Regions from separate parts of the Porphyrobacter sp. LM 6 genome, predicted to be linked through region 1. Evidence: predicted binding sites of a transcription regulator. Region 1 holds the regulator's gene; the other holds the start of a gene.
The links. The regulator LexA, encoded in region 1, represses DNA repair genes until DNA is damaged. The targets are predictions, from matches to a motif close to GTTCCNCNCTTGTTCT.
Positions count from the first base shown of each region.

Region 2: a site for LexA is predicted at 2,429-2,444, ahead of BG023_RS06640 (DNA recombination protein RmuC). Genes of this name have one in related genera too.

Region 1 is NZ_CP017113.1:2,056,885-2,062,419, reverse strand. Features, by position in the region: gene BG023_RS09885 (ComEC/Rec2 family competence protein) at 1-2,288, shown strand, start outside; gene lexA (transcriptional repressor LexA) at 2,486-3,172, opposite strand; gene BG023_RS09875 (molybdopterin molybdotransferase MoeA) at 3,381-4,403, opposite strand; gene moaC (cyclic pyranopterin monophosphate synthase MoaC) at 4,558-5,031, opposite strand; gene trpC (indole-3-glycerol phosphate synthase TrpC) at 5,028-5,535, opposite strand, start outside.
Region 2 is NZ_CP017113.1:1,411,498-1,417,032, forward strand. Features, by position in the region: gene fmt (methionyl-tRNA formyltransferase) at 1-297, opposite strand, end outside; gene recR (recombination mediator RecR) at 351-947, shown strand; gene BG023_RS06630 (DUF2306 domain-containing protein) at 983-1,642, shown strand; gene BG023_RS06635 (peptide deformylase) at 1,674-2,246, shown strand; gene BG023_RS06640 (DNA recombination protein RmuC) at 2,460-3,866, shown strand; gene BG023_RS06645 (TrmH family RNA methyltransferase) at 3,867-4,664, opposite strand; gene BG023_RS06650 (HPr family phosphocarrier protein) at 4,699-4,977, opposite strand; gene BG023_RS06655 (PTS sugar transporter subunit IIA) at 4,989-5,414, opposite strand; gene rapZ (RNase adapter RapZ) at 5,505-5,535, opposite strand, start outside.

The DNA.
Region 1 (5,535 bases):
TGCGCGATGTGCCGCTCATTCCGATGGGGGACGATCCGGGCGGCAGCGACGCCGCTGGCGGAGCAATGCCGCGCCCTTGGCAGGACGCAGGGCCAATGTCCAGCATCGGCAGCGGCGCAGGCGGCTCTTCACCCGGAACCCGTATGGCGGATGCAGCCGAGGCTTTCCTCGCCCAATCGGGATTTGATCGTGCCCCATGGCTGGCGGTGGTGTTTGCGAGCGGCATTCTGGCGTGGTTCGCTTTGCCGGGGCCATGGCAATGGTGCGCGGCGATGGCCGGGGGAGTGCTCGCGGCGCTCGGCGCCTTGGCCGTGTGGCCGCTTGGCAGCCTCGCCGACGAGACGCGGGGCAATCTTCGGATGGCGGTGATCGCGGCCGGACTGGTGTTCGCGCTCGGTGTCGGCGTGATCTGGGCACGTTCGGCGATTGTGGGGGCCGAACCGATCGCGCGGCCTTCCTTCTCTCAACTTCACGGGACCGTGCTCGAACGCGAGGATGAACCTGCCGAAGGACGCTTGCGACTGACGCTGGCCGTGCGCGACGCTGAAAGTGGGACGGCGCGCAAAGTCCGGGTCAATGTTCCGCTTGACGCGTTCGGACCCGAGGGTGTTCCGACGACGCTGGGCGAGGGCGCCACTGTCCGGCTTCGGGCGCGGCTGATGCCGCCCGCTCCGCCAATGCTGCCAGGGGCCTATGATTTTGCCCGTGCCGCATGGTTCAAGGGCCTTGCCGCGACCGGAAGCGCGGTGGGGCCTGTCGAGATTATCAAATCTGCGCCGGACGCCGGTTCCTTGGCCAAGATTCAGCGCGCGCTGGCGGCCCATGTGCGTTTCCGAGTGGAGGGATCGGCAGGCACAATCGCGGCCGCGTTTGCCAGCGGGGATAGGGGCAGCATCAGCGAGACTGACCAGATCGCGATGCGCGATGCGGGTCTGACGCATCTCCTGTCGATCAGCGGGCTCCACGTCAGCGCGGTGATTGCGGCAGCCTATGTGGTGGTGCTGCGGCTCCTTGCGCTGTGGCCTGCGCTCGCCTTGCGGGTGCGACTGCCGATCGTCGCGGCCGCGAGCGCGGCGGTTGCGGGGATCGGCTATACCTTGCTTACCGGCGCGGAGGTGCCGACAGTCCGCAGCTGTGTCGCCGCCCTGCTGGTGCTTGGCGCTCTGATGCTCGGACGCGAGGCCTTGTCGTTGCGGATGGTCGCGGTTGCCGCCGGCGTGGTGTTGCTGCTGTGGCCCGAAAGCGCCATCGGCCCGAGTTTTCAGATGAGCTTTGCCGCGGTGCTGGCGATCATCGCGGTCTCCACCAGTGCGCCAGTACGGGCCTTCCTTGCCCCGCGCGACGAGCCATGGGCGGCGCGGATGGGTCGGCGCGTCGTGATGCTGTTTGTGACCGGTGTGGTGATCGAACTCGCGCTGATGCCGGTGGTGCTGTTCCACTTCCACCGTGCGGGGCTTTACGGCGCGGTGGCGAATGTGGTGGCGATCCCGCTGGTGACCTTCGTCTCGATGCCGCTGATCGCGCTGGCCCTCGCGCTGGATACCGTGGGAGCGGGTGCGCCGGCGTGGTGGCTGGTCGAGCGCTCGCTCGCGCTGCTCTTGGGGATCGCCCATTTCACTGCGGCGCAGGCGGGCGCGGTGCGGCTGATGCCGCAGATTAGCGGGTGGGCGATTGCGCTGTTTGCGCTCGGCGGCTTGTGGCTGGCGCTATGGCGCGGACGGGTGCGACTTGCGGGGCTTGTGCCGGTTGTGCTGGCGAGCGGGCTGGTGGCGCTGACCCCGATCCCGGATCTGCTGGTCGCCGGCGACGGGCGGCAGGTGGGGATCACAATGAGCGCACCTGATGGAACCCGCCATCTGCTCTCCCTGCATAACAGCCGGTCGACCTACACCCGCGACAATATGATGGAGCTCGCCGGGGTTGCGGGCGAGCCGCTAGTCCTCGCCAATTGGCCGGGGGCGCGCTGTTCTTCGGCGTTCTGCGTCATGACCATCCGGCGGGGTGGGCGCGACTGGGTGATCCTGCTGGCGCGGGGGCGCGAGCAGGTCGAGGAGCGGGCTTTGGCGGCGGCGTGCGGGCGGGCGGATATTGTCGTTTCGGAGCGGTTTCTGCCGCGCGCCTGCCAGCCGCGCTGGCTCAAGGCCGATCGCCGCTATCTGGAAGAGAGCGGGGGGCTTTCGATCAATCTGGAGGATCAGACGATCACCCGCGTGGCCGACAGCCAGGGGACGCATGGCTGGTGGAAGGCGGGCCAGAACGACCGCAAACGGCCATCTGGCGGAGGCTAAGGGGGGGCTAGCGGGGGTCTAGAGGGGGGCTAACAGGGGTCTAGAAGGGGTCTAAACCGGGCTAAATCACCGCTTTTCGTGGAACATTTTCGACTAACACTATGTAAGTCCGAGAAAAACAGGCCGGGGTCAATGTTCCACGCCGGATAGAAACCGCAGGTGTGGTCTCAAACGGCCGACCCCGGCCCGATTTGCAATCAGTGGTAGCGCCGCAGCAGGCCTGCGAGCTTGCCCTGCACCTCGACCTCGTCGGGGCGGTAATATTGCGGATCATAGGCGGCGTTGGCGGGATCGAGCCGCACCTGCGCGCCTTCCTTGCGCAGATATTTGAGCGTCGCTTCTTCGCCGCGCACCAGCGCGACCACAATCTCGCCATCGCGCGCAGTATTGGTCCGCCGCACCAGCGCGAAATCGCCGTCGAAAATCCCGGCTTCGATCATCGAATCGCCCGACACCTCGAGCGCGTAATGCTCGCCCGGGCCAAGCAGCGCAGCGGGCACCGGCAGCGTGCTCTGCCCTTCGAGCGCCTCGATCGGCGCGCCTGCGGCAATCCGGCCGTGCAAGGGCAGTTCGATCACATCGTTCGCCGCTTCGGCCACGCGCGGGGCGGGGGCGGGCATGGAGACCACATTGCCACCCGCCGCCGCATTGCCGCGCGCCGGCGTCACATCCTCGGGCTGGCGCACCACTTCGAGCGCACGGGCACGGTTGGGCAGACGGCGCAGGAAGCCGCGTTCTTCCAGAGCGGAAATCAGGCGGTGCACGCCCGACTTGCTCTTCAGATCGAGCGCTTCCTTCATTTCTTCGAAACTCGGCGAAATCCCGGTTTCTTCCAGCCGCTGCTGGATGAAACGGATCAGTTCGTGCTGCTTGGCGGTCAGCATTGATCACAACTCCCTTGGTCGCACGACGCCCGCGCTTCGCGGCTCTGCCGTGCCAGTCCCATTGCGTGCTGCCAGAGGCACCCACTCGCCGGAACGGAAAGCGGTGCTTTGCCTGCACGGGCCGTGCACCGATAAGGTGAACGAACAAGGAACAAGTAGGCAACCTTGATAGCCGAGTCAAGCGCACCCGCTGGCAAAGCCGCAGAGTTCAGCCATTCTGGAGCGGGAACACCCGTACCGGTTCGCCCGCAGGCACCGCCGGCGCATGTGCAGGGCGGTCGATCAGGCAATCGGCGGCGGCCAATGCACTCAAAGCGGAGGAATCCTGCGATCCGGCCAGCCGCACCGCGCCGCCATCGGTCACCGCGCGCAGGAATTCGCGGCGCGGGCCGATGGCGGGCAGGGCCTCTCCAGCGGGCATCGTTAGGCTGCGCGGCAGCGGATCGGCATCGCCTTGTGCCGCGCGCACCAGCGGCAGGGCGAAGAGGAAGGCGGTCACAAAGCTCGACACCGGATTGCCCGGCAGGCCGAGGATCACCTGCCGGCCTCTGGTCGCCACCAGCAGCGGCTTGCCCGGCTTGATCGCGACCTTCCAGAAAGCGGTTTCCGCGCCCCAAGCGGCGAGCGCGGGCTTGATCAGATCGTGATCGCCCACCGATGCCCCGCCCGAAGTAATGAGGATGTCGGCCGCCTTGGCGCGCTCCAGCGCGCCAGCGAGCGCGGCCATGTCATCGCCCACCGGGCCAAGCCGCAGCACCTCGCACCCCAGAGGCGCGAGCATGGCCGCGATCATCGCGCCGTTGCTGGCGGGGATCTGGTGCGGGAGGCAGTGGGCGGGATCGGCGGCGAGCTCGTCCCCGCTGTCCAACACCGCGACAGTGACGCGCCGCGCCACGCTGACCTCGCCGCGTCCTGCCGACAGCGCCAGCGCGATGCGGCCAGCGTTGATACGGGTGCCGCGCGTGAGCAGGCGGGTGCCCTCGACAAAATCGAACCCGCGCCTGCGGATATGGCGTCCTGCTGGCGGATATTCGGTAGCGGTGACGATGCCGCCCTCTACGCCTGCATCTTCTTGGAGCAGCACGCGGTCCGCCCCGTCAGGGACGATTGCCCCGGTCGATATCCGCGCGCATTGCCCCGCGCCCAGCGATCCTGGGAACGGCGTACCGGCCCGGCTTTCGCCCACGAGCGTCCAAGGCCCTTCGCCGGCGCCCAGCGCATAGCCGTCCATCGCGGACAGATCGGCGGGGGCTGGGTGCGCGCGGCATGGACATCCTCGGCCAGCACGCGGCCGAGCGCTGTTTCGACGGGGATACGCTCTGAACCAAGCACCGGAGCGAGCGCGAGCAGCCGCGCCTGCGCCTCTTCCAGTGACAGCGGTGCGGTCATTCAGGCGCTTTCCAGTCGCCCGATTTGCCGCCGCTCTTGGCGATCAGGCGGATGCTGTCGATGACCATGCCCTTGTCGATCGCCTTGGCCATGTCGTAGATTGTGAGGAGTGCCACAGAAACCGCTGTCATCGCCTCCATTTCGACGCCCGTGCGCCCGGTGAGGGAGGCCGTGGCGGTGGCGCGGATGGCGCTCTCTTCGTAATCGAAATCGATGTTCACCGCTTCGAGCCCGAGCGGGTGGCACAGCGGGATCAGATCGCCGGTGCGCTTGGCGGCCATGATACCCGCGATGCGCGCCGTCCCGAGCACGTCGCCCTTGGGGGCGTTGCCTGCGCGGATCGCCTCCAGCACTTGCGGAGACATGGTGATCCGTCCGGATGCAACAGCGCGCCGCGGCGTGGCGGGCTTGCCGCCGACATCGACCATGCGCGCCGCGCCGTCTTCGCCAAGGTGCGTGAGCTTGCTCATGCCGCCTGTTCTGCGCCGAGCAGCGCGCGGGTGGCACTCGCAATATCGTCAGCGCGCATCAGACTTTCGCCGACGAGGAAGGTGCGAACCCCTGCCGCTTCGAGCCGCTGGCAATCGGCATGGGTGTTGATCCCGCTCTCGCCGACCAGCAGCGTGCCTTCGGGCGCCAATGGGGCGAGGCGTTCGGTGGTGGCGAGGCTGGTGGTGAAGGTTTTCAGGTCGCGGTTGTTGACCCCGATCAGGCGCGATTTCAGCACCCGCGCGGCGCGCTCCATCTCCGCCTCGTCATGCACTTCGACCAGTACATCCATGCCAAGCTCGCGCGCGGCGGCCTCGATCTCGGCCATGGCGCTATCCTCTAGGGCGGCGACGATGATCAGGATCGCATCGGCCCCGATGGCGCGGGCTTCGAGGCATTGCCACGGATCGACCATGAAATCCTTGCGCAGCACCGGCAGATTGCAGGCGGCGCGGGCGGCGACGAGGTAATCCTCGTGCCCCTGG
Region 2 (5,535 bases), 650 kb from region 1:
GGGCGCATCGAGCACCGGCTGCGGCAGGATCAGCCCGTAGGCGGCAACTACCGCGACATCGGCATCAAGCGCCGCGAACTCGGCCTGCGCCTCGGCATTCCGCAGCGACACGGGCGAACGCACTGGCACCCCCAGCCGCTCGGCCTCGAGCGCTACGGGTGAGGGGCTCAGCTTCTTCCCCCGCCCCGCCGGACGCGGCGGCTGGGTGTAGGCGCACACGATCTCGTGTCCCGCATCATGCAATGCCGTCAGCGCCGGCACCGCGAATTCGGGCGTTCCCATGAAGATGATGCGCATAAGGTTTGCCCGAAGCCTTTGTGAAGCGAGCCGCAGGCCCTATCTCCCCCGCTATGGCATCGCAAGAGATCGAAGCCCTCAGCTCTGCGCTCGCCCGTCTGCCGGGCCTGGGGCCGCGTTCGGCGCGGAGGGCGGTGCTGTGGCTGGTCAAGCATCGCGAAAGCGCGCTGCCCGCGCTGCTCGAAGCGCTGGCTGCGGTCTCCGAAACGCTGGTCGAATGCCAGACCTGCGGCAATGTCGACACGCGCGACCCGTGCGGCATCTGCGCCGATCCGCGCCGCGATGCGCGCAGCTTGTGCGTGGTTGAGGAAGTCTCGGACGTCTGGGCGCTCGACCGCGCGCGGCTATTCCCCGGGCGCTACCACGTGCTCGGCGGGCGGCTGTCGGCGCTCGACGGGGTGGGGCCGGAGAACCTCAACATCGCCAGCCTGCTTGCACGCGTCGAAGCGGGCGGGGTCGACGAGGTGGTGCTCGCCATGAACGCGACGCTCGAAGGCCAGACCACCGCGCACTACCTCGCGGAGCGGCTGGAAGCCTTCCCCCTGCGCGTCACCCAGCTTGCCCATGGTCTGCCCGTCGGCGGCGAGCTCGATTACCTCGACGAAGGCACGCTGGCGCAGGCCTTGCGCGCGCGGCGACCGGTGGGGTAGTTTGCTCCCGCGTCGGGACGGGGGGATTGTCGGCAATGGCGACACAGGCAAATGCTCAGGCAAGGCACCGGGTCCACCCGGTCTGGTATGCGTTCTGGGCGGGCTTTGTGGTTGCCAGCCTATATTTTCTCGGACAGTCGATTGTCGCCCTGCCTGAGCCGGAAATGCAGCCCGGATCAACCCTCTGGAACCACACCGTCTGGTATCTCGCCCACGCGGTTGTGGCCCTACCGATACTGGTCATCGCGCCGTTCCAGTTCGTGCCGGGGTTGCGGCAAAACCGCCCGCAGCTGCATCGCTGGCTCGGCCGCGTGTTTCTGGCCAACTGCATGGTGGCAGCCATCCTTGGCATCTATCTTGGCAGCACCATACAGTGGCCCGGATCGCGCATCCCGCTATCGATCCTTGGGGCGCTGTGGTTCCTGTTCGCGGCGATCGCATGGCAGGCCGCCCGCCGTCGCGATTTTGCCAATCACCGCCGCTTCGCCATCCGCGCCTTCGCGCTCGGTGGTGCCTTCGTGTGGGTGCGGCTGATCAATCAGGCGCAAAGCGATCTGCTGGGTTTCATTCCAATCGAGGACACGCAGGAGACGACCAAGGAGTGGTTGACTTTGACCCTCCCGATCATCGTGACGGAACTTTGGCTGGGATGGGGGCCGGTGGCGCGCAAGCTGTTTGCCCGCGCCCCGCGTTGATATTCGCGCGTCCCTCGCCTAAATAGCCGCTATGGCTATCCGTGAAATCCTCGAAGTGCCGGATCCCCGGCTGAAGACCATCTCGACTCCGGTCGAACCGCATGAGTTCGGCCCTGAGCTGAACAGCCTCGTCGAAGACATGTTCGAGACGATGTACGATGCCCCCGGCATCGGCCTCGCCGCGATCCAGGTCGGCGTGCCCAAGCGCGTGCTGGTGATCGATCTCCAGCCCGAAGACCCGGATGCCGAGCCGGTGGAATGCCACCACAACGGCCACAAGCACACGCACCCCGCGACCAAGAAGGAACCGCGGGTGTTCGTGAACCCCGTGATCCTCGATCCGGCGGACGAGCTTTCGACCTATCAGGAAGGCTGCCTCTCGGTCCCCGAGATCTATGCCGACGTTGATCGTCCGGCGACCTGCAAGGTCCGCTACCAGGATCTCGACGGCAACACCCACGAGGAAGCGCTCGAAGGCCTGCTGGCGACCTGCCTGCAGCACGAGATGGATCACCTCGAAGGCATCCTCTTCATCGACCACCTCTCGCGGCTGAAGCGCGCGATGGTGCTGAAGAAGCTCGAAAAGATCAGACGGGCGGCGTAGTCTGTTTGTGTGCCCGCCTCCGCGGGCACATCCTCGGTGCTATTCCCTTCGCTTCGCTACGGGGCACCTGTGGCTCGCGCGCGTGCGCTCGTGGCCCTTCGGGCTAAAGCTTTCTCCTTTCGTCACCCCGGACTGGATCCGGGGCCCCGCTTTCCTGTTGGAAAGACGAGCAACGCCCTAGCGTTCCCTATACGTTCCGTGTAGGAGTGTGTGATGGACCCTGCAATTCTTGCGATTCTCGCTCTCGCCGTCGGTGCCGCGATCGGATGGTTTCTTGCCTCGCGGCCGCTGGCCGATCTGCGTGCGCGGCTGGCCGAGGCTGAGGACGGGGCCAAGACGCTGGATGAGAAGTTCCGCGCGGCCGTGACCGAGCTTGCTACCATGTCCGAACGCGCCGCGCGGGCCGATGGACTCGCGACCCAGCTCGATGCCGCGCGCGAGGAAAACGCCCGCTTTCGCGCCGAGCGCGCTGCGTTCGAGGAGCAGAAGCGGTTGCTCGAAGAATCGCGGAGCAATCTCCTCAAGGAGTTCGAGAATACTGGCGCACAGGTTCTGAACCGCGCGCAGGAAGCCTTCCTCAAGCGCGCCGAGGAACGCCTCGGCTATTCCGAAAAGGCGAGCGAGGAAAAGCTCAAGGCCCTGCTTGCCCCCGTGGGGGACCGGCTGAAGAGCTACGAGGAGCAGGTCAAGGCGCTGGAGGAAAAGCGCGTCGATGCCTTCGGCCAGCTGGCCGGCGTGATCGAGGAAATGCGCAAGGGCCAGGACGAGGTTAAGCGCGAGGCGCAGCGGCTCGGCAATTCGCTCACCAATGCGCCCAAGGCGCGTGGGCGCTGGGGAGAAAAGGCGCTCCAGAACCTGCTCGAACAATGCGGGCTCGCGCAGCATACCGACTTCGTCATGGAGCATTCGGTCGATACTGAGGATGGCCGGCTGCGGCCCGATGCGATCGTGCGGATCCCGGGCGGAAAGGTGCTGGTGATCGATTCCAAGGTCTCGCTCAACGCCTATCAGGAGGCGTTCGAGGCCGAGAACGAGGATGCGCGGGCGAAGGCGCTGTCCGATCACGTGCGCTCGATGCGCAATCACGTGCAGACGCTGGGCGCCAAGAGCTACCAGTCGCAATTTGAAGAAGCGCCCGATTACGTGGTGATGTTCGTGCCGGGCGAACACTTCGTCGCCGCAGCGCTCGAAGCCGATCCCGATCTGTGGAACTTCGCCTTCGACAAGCGCGTGCTGCTGGCTACCCCGACCAACCTCGTCGCCATCGCCCGCACTGTTGCGCAGGTGTGGCGGCAGGATGGCCTCGCCAAGGAAGCGCAGGAAATCGGGCGCATGGGCGCCGAGCTCTACGATCGCCTCGCCACGGCTGCCGAGCACCTCAAGCGCGTCGGCGGCGGGTTGGAAAGCGCGGTCAACAATTACAACAAGTTCGTCGGCAGCTTTGAACGCAATGTGCTGTCCTCGGGCCGCCGGCTGGCGGACAAGGGCGTCGAAATCGGCAAGCGCGCGATCGAGGACGTGCCGCTGGTGGAAAGCGCCCCGCGCTACAATGCGGCTGACGCTGAAGAGGTCGAGGCAGAATACCCCGCGCTCGAAGATCGCAAGGACGCGGCGGAGTAATTACGTCTCCAGCGCCGCCAGCACCTCGTAAGCCAGCACCGCTCCTGCCACCGCCGCGTTCAACGAATCCGCGCGGCCTTTCATCGGCATGGTGACGCGCAGGTCGCAGGCGGCTTCGTATTCCTCGGGCAACCCTTGCGATTCGTTGCCCACCAGAATGAAGCAGGGTGCCTGATAGGCCGCGCCGCGATAGGGCACGGCATCGCGCAGGCTCGCGGCGACCAACTGCCCGCTCCCGCTTCGCAGCCACGGCAGGAATTCGTCCCAGCGTGCCTGCGCCACGCCCACAGTGAACACCGCCCCCATGCTCGCGCGCACGGCCTCGGCGCTGAACGGATCGGCGCAGTCGTCAATCAGGATCAGGCCTCCTGCGCCCACCGCGTCGCAGGTGCGCAGCATCGTGCCGAGATTGCCCGGATCGCGCAGAGCCTGCGCCGCGAGCCAAATCGGCGCGGCGTTGCGGTCGAGGGCGGCGAGCGAGGTGTCCCACTCGTCGAACACCCCGGCCACACTCTGCGCGTTATCCTTGCCGGTGATTTTGGAGAGGATGTCGGGCGTGGTCGCAATCACTTCGCCGCCTGCCGCCATGACGTCGGCTTCGAGCCGTTCGAGCAAGGGATGTTCGCGCCCCTCGGCCATCACCAGCGTTTGCGGCAGACGTCCGCAGGCGCGGGCGTCCTCGATCAGGCGCAGCCCTTCGACCAGGAACTGGCCCGCGCGCTTGCGATGCTTCTTGTCGCGCAAGGACCGCAGATATTTGACGGTCGGGTTGGAAAAGCCGGTGATGTGCTTGCGCATGGCGAATTCTGTGGGCGGGGCGGGTGGCCGCGCGTCAATCCTCGCCGAAGCCGTTTTCGATCAGCGCGACGAGTTCGCCGAGCACGTTTTCGGCATCGGTGCCTTCGACCGCGACTTCAACCGTGTCACCCTTGGCCGCGCCGAGCATCATCAGGCCGAGGATCGATCCTCCTGCGGCGCTGTGCGGGGCCTTGCTGACGGTGACCTTGACCCCTTCGGGCAGGCCCGCGACCGCGCCGACGAACTTGGCGCTGGCGCGGGCGTGCAGGCCGCGCCGGTTGACGATCAGAACGCTCTGCCGTGCCTCCCCCACCATCAGGCTCCCTATGCCTTGGCCCGCACCGGGGGGCTGTCCTGCCCCAGAAGTTCGCTGGCGATGGTGATGTAGTTGCGCCCCGCAGTCCGCGCCGCATGGACGGCGGCGGTGACATCCATCGCCTTGCGTGCACCGGCGAGGCGGATGAGCATCGGCAGGTTGATCCCTGCGATCACTTCGATCCGCCCGGCTTCGAGCAGCGAGATCGCGAGGTTCGAAGGCGTGCCGCCGAAAAGATCGGTGAGGATGATGACGCCGCTGCCGGAATCGACCGCAGTGATCGCCTCGGCGATATCGGTGCGGCGCTGTTCCATGTCGTCATTGGGGCCGATGCACACGGTGACGATGCCGCTTTGCGGGCCGACAACGTGTTCCATCGCCTCGACAAACTGGTCCGCGAGACGACCGTGAGTAACCAGGATCAAGCCGATCATGTGCGAAAAAGGGTCCGTTGCTTGGCCGCGGGGGAGCGACCCTTACGCGTTTCCACTCGTCTGGACAATGCCAGACCTACCGGGTTGCGCCTAACGCCGATCACGTTCGATTTCATCCGCC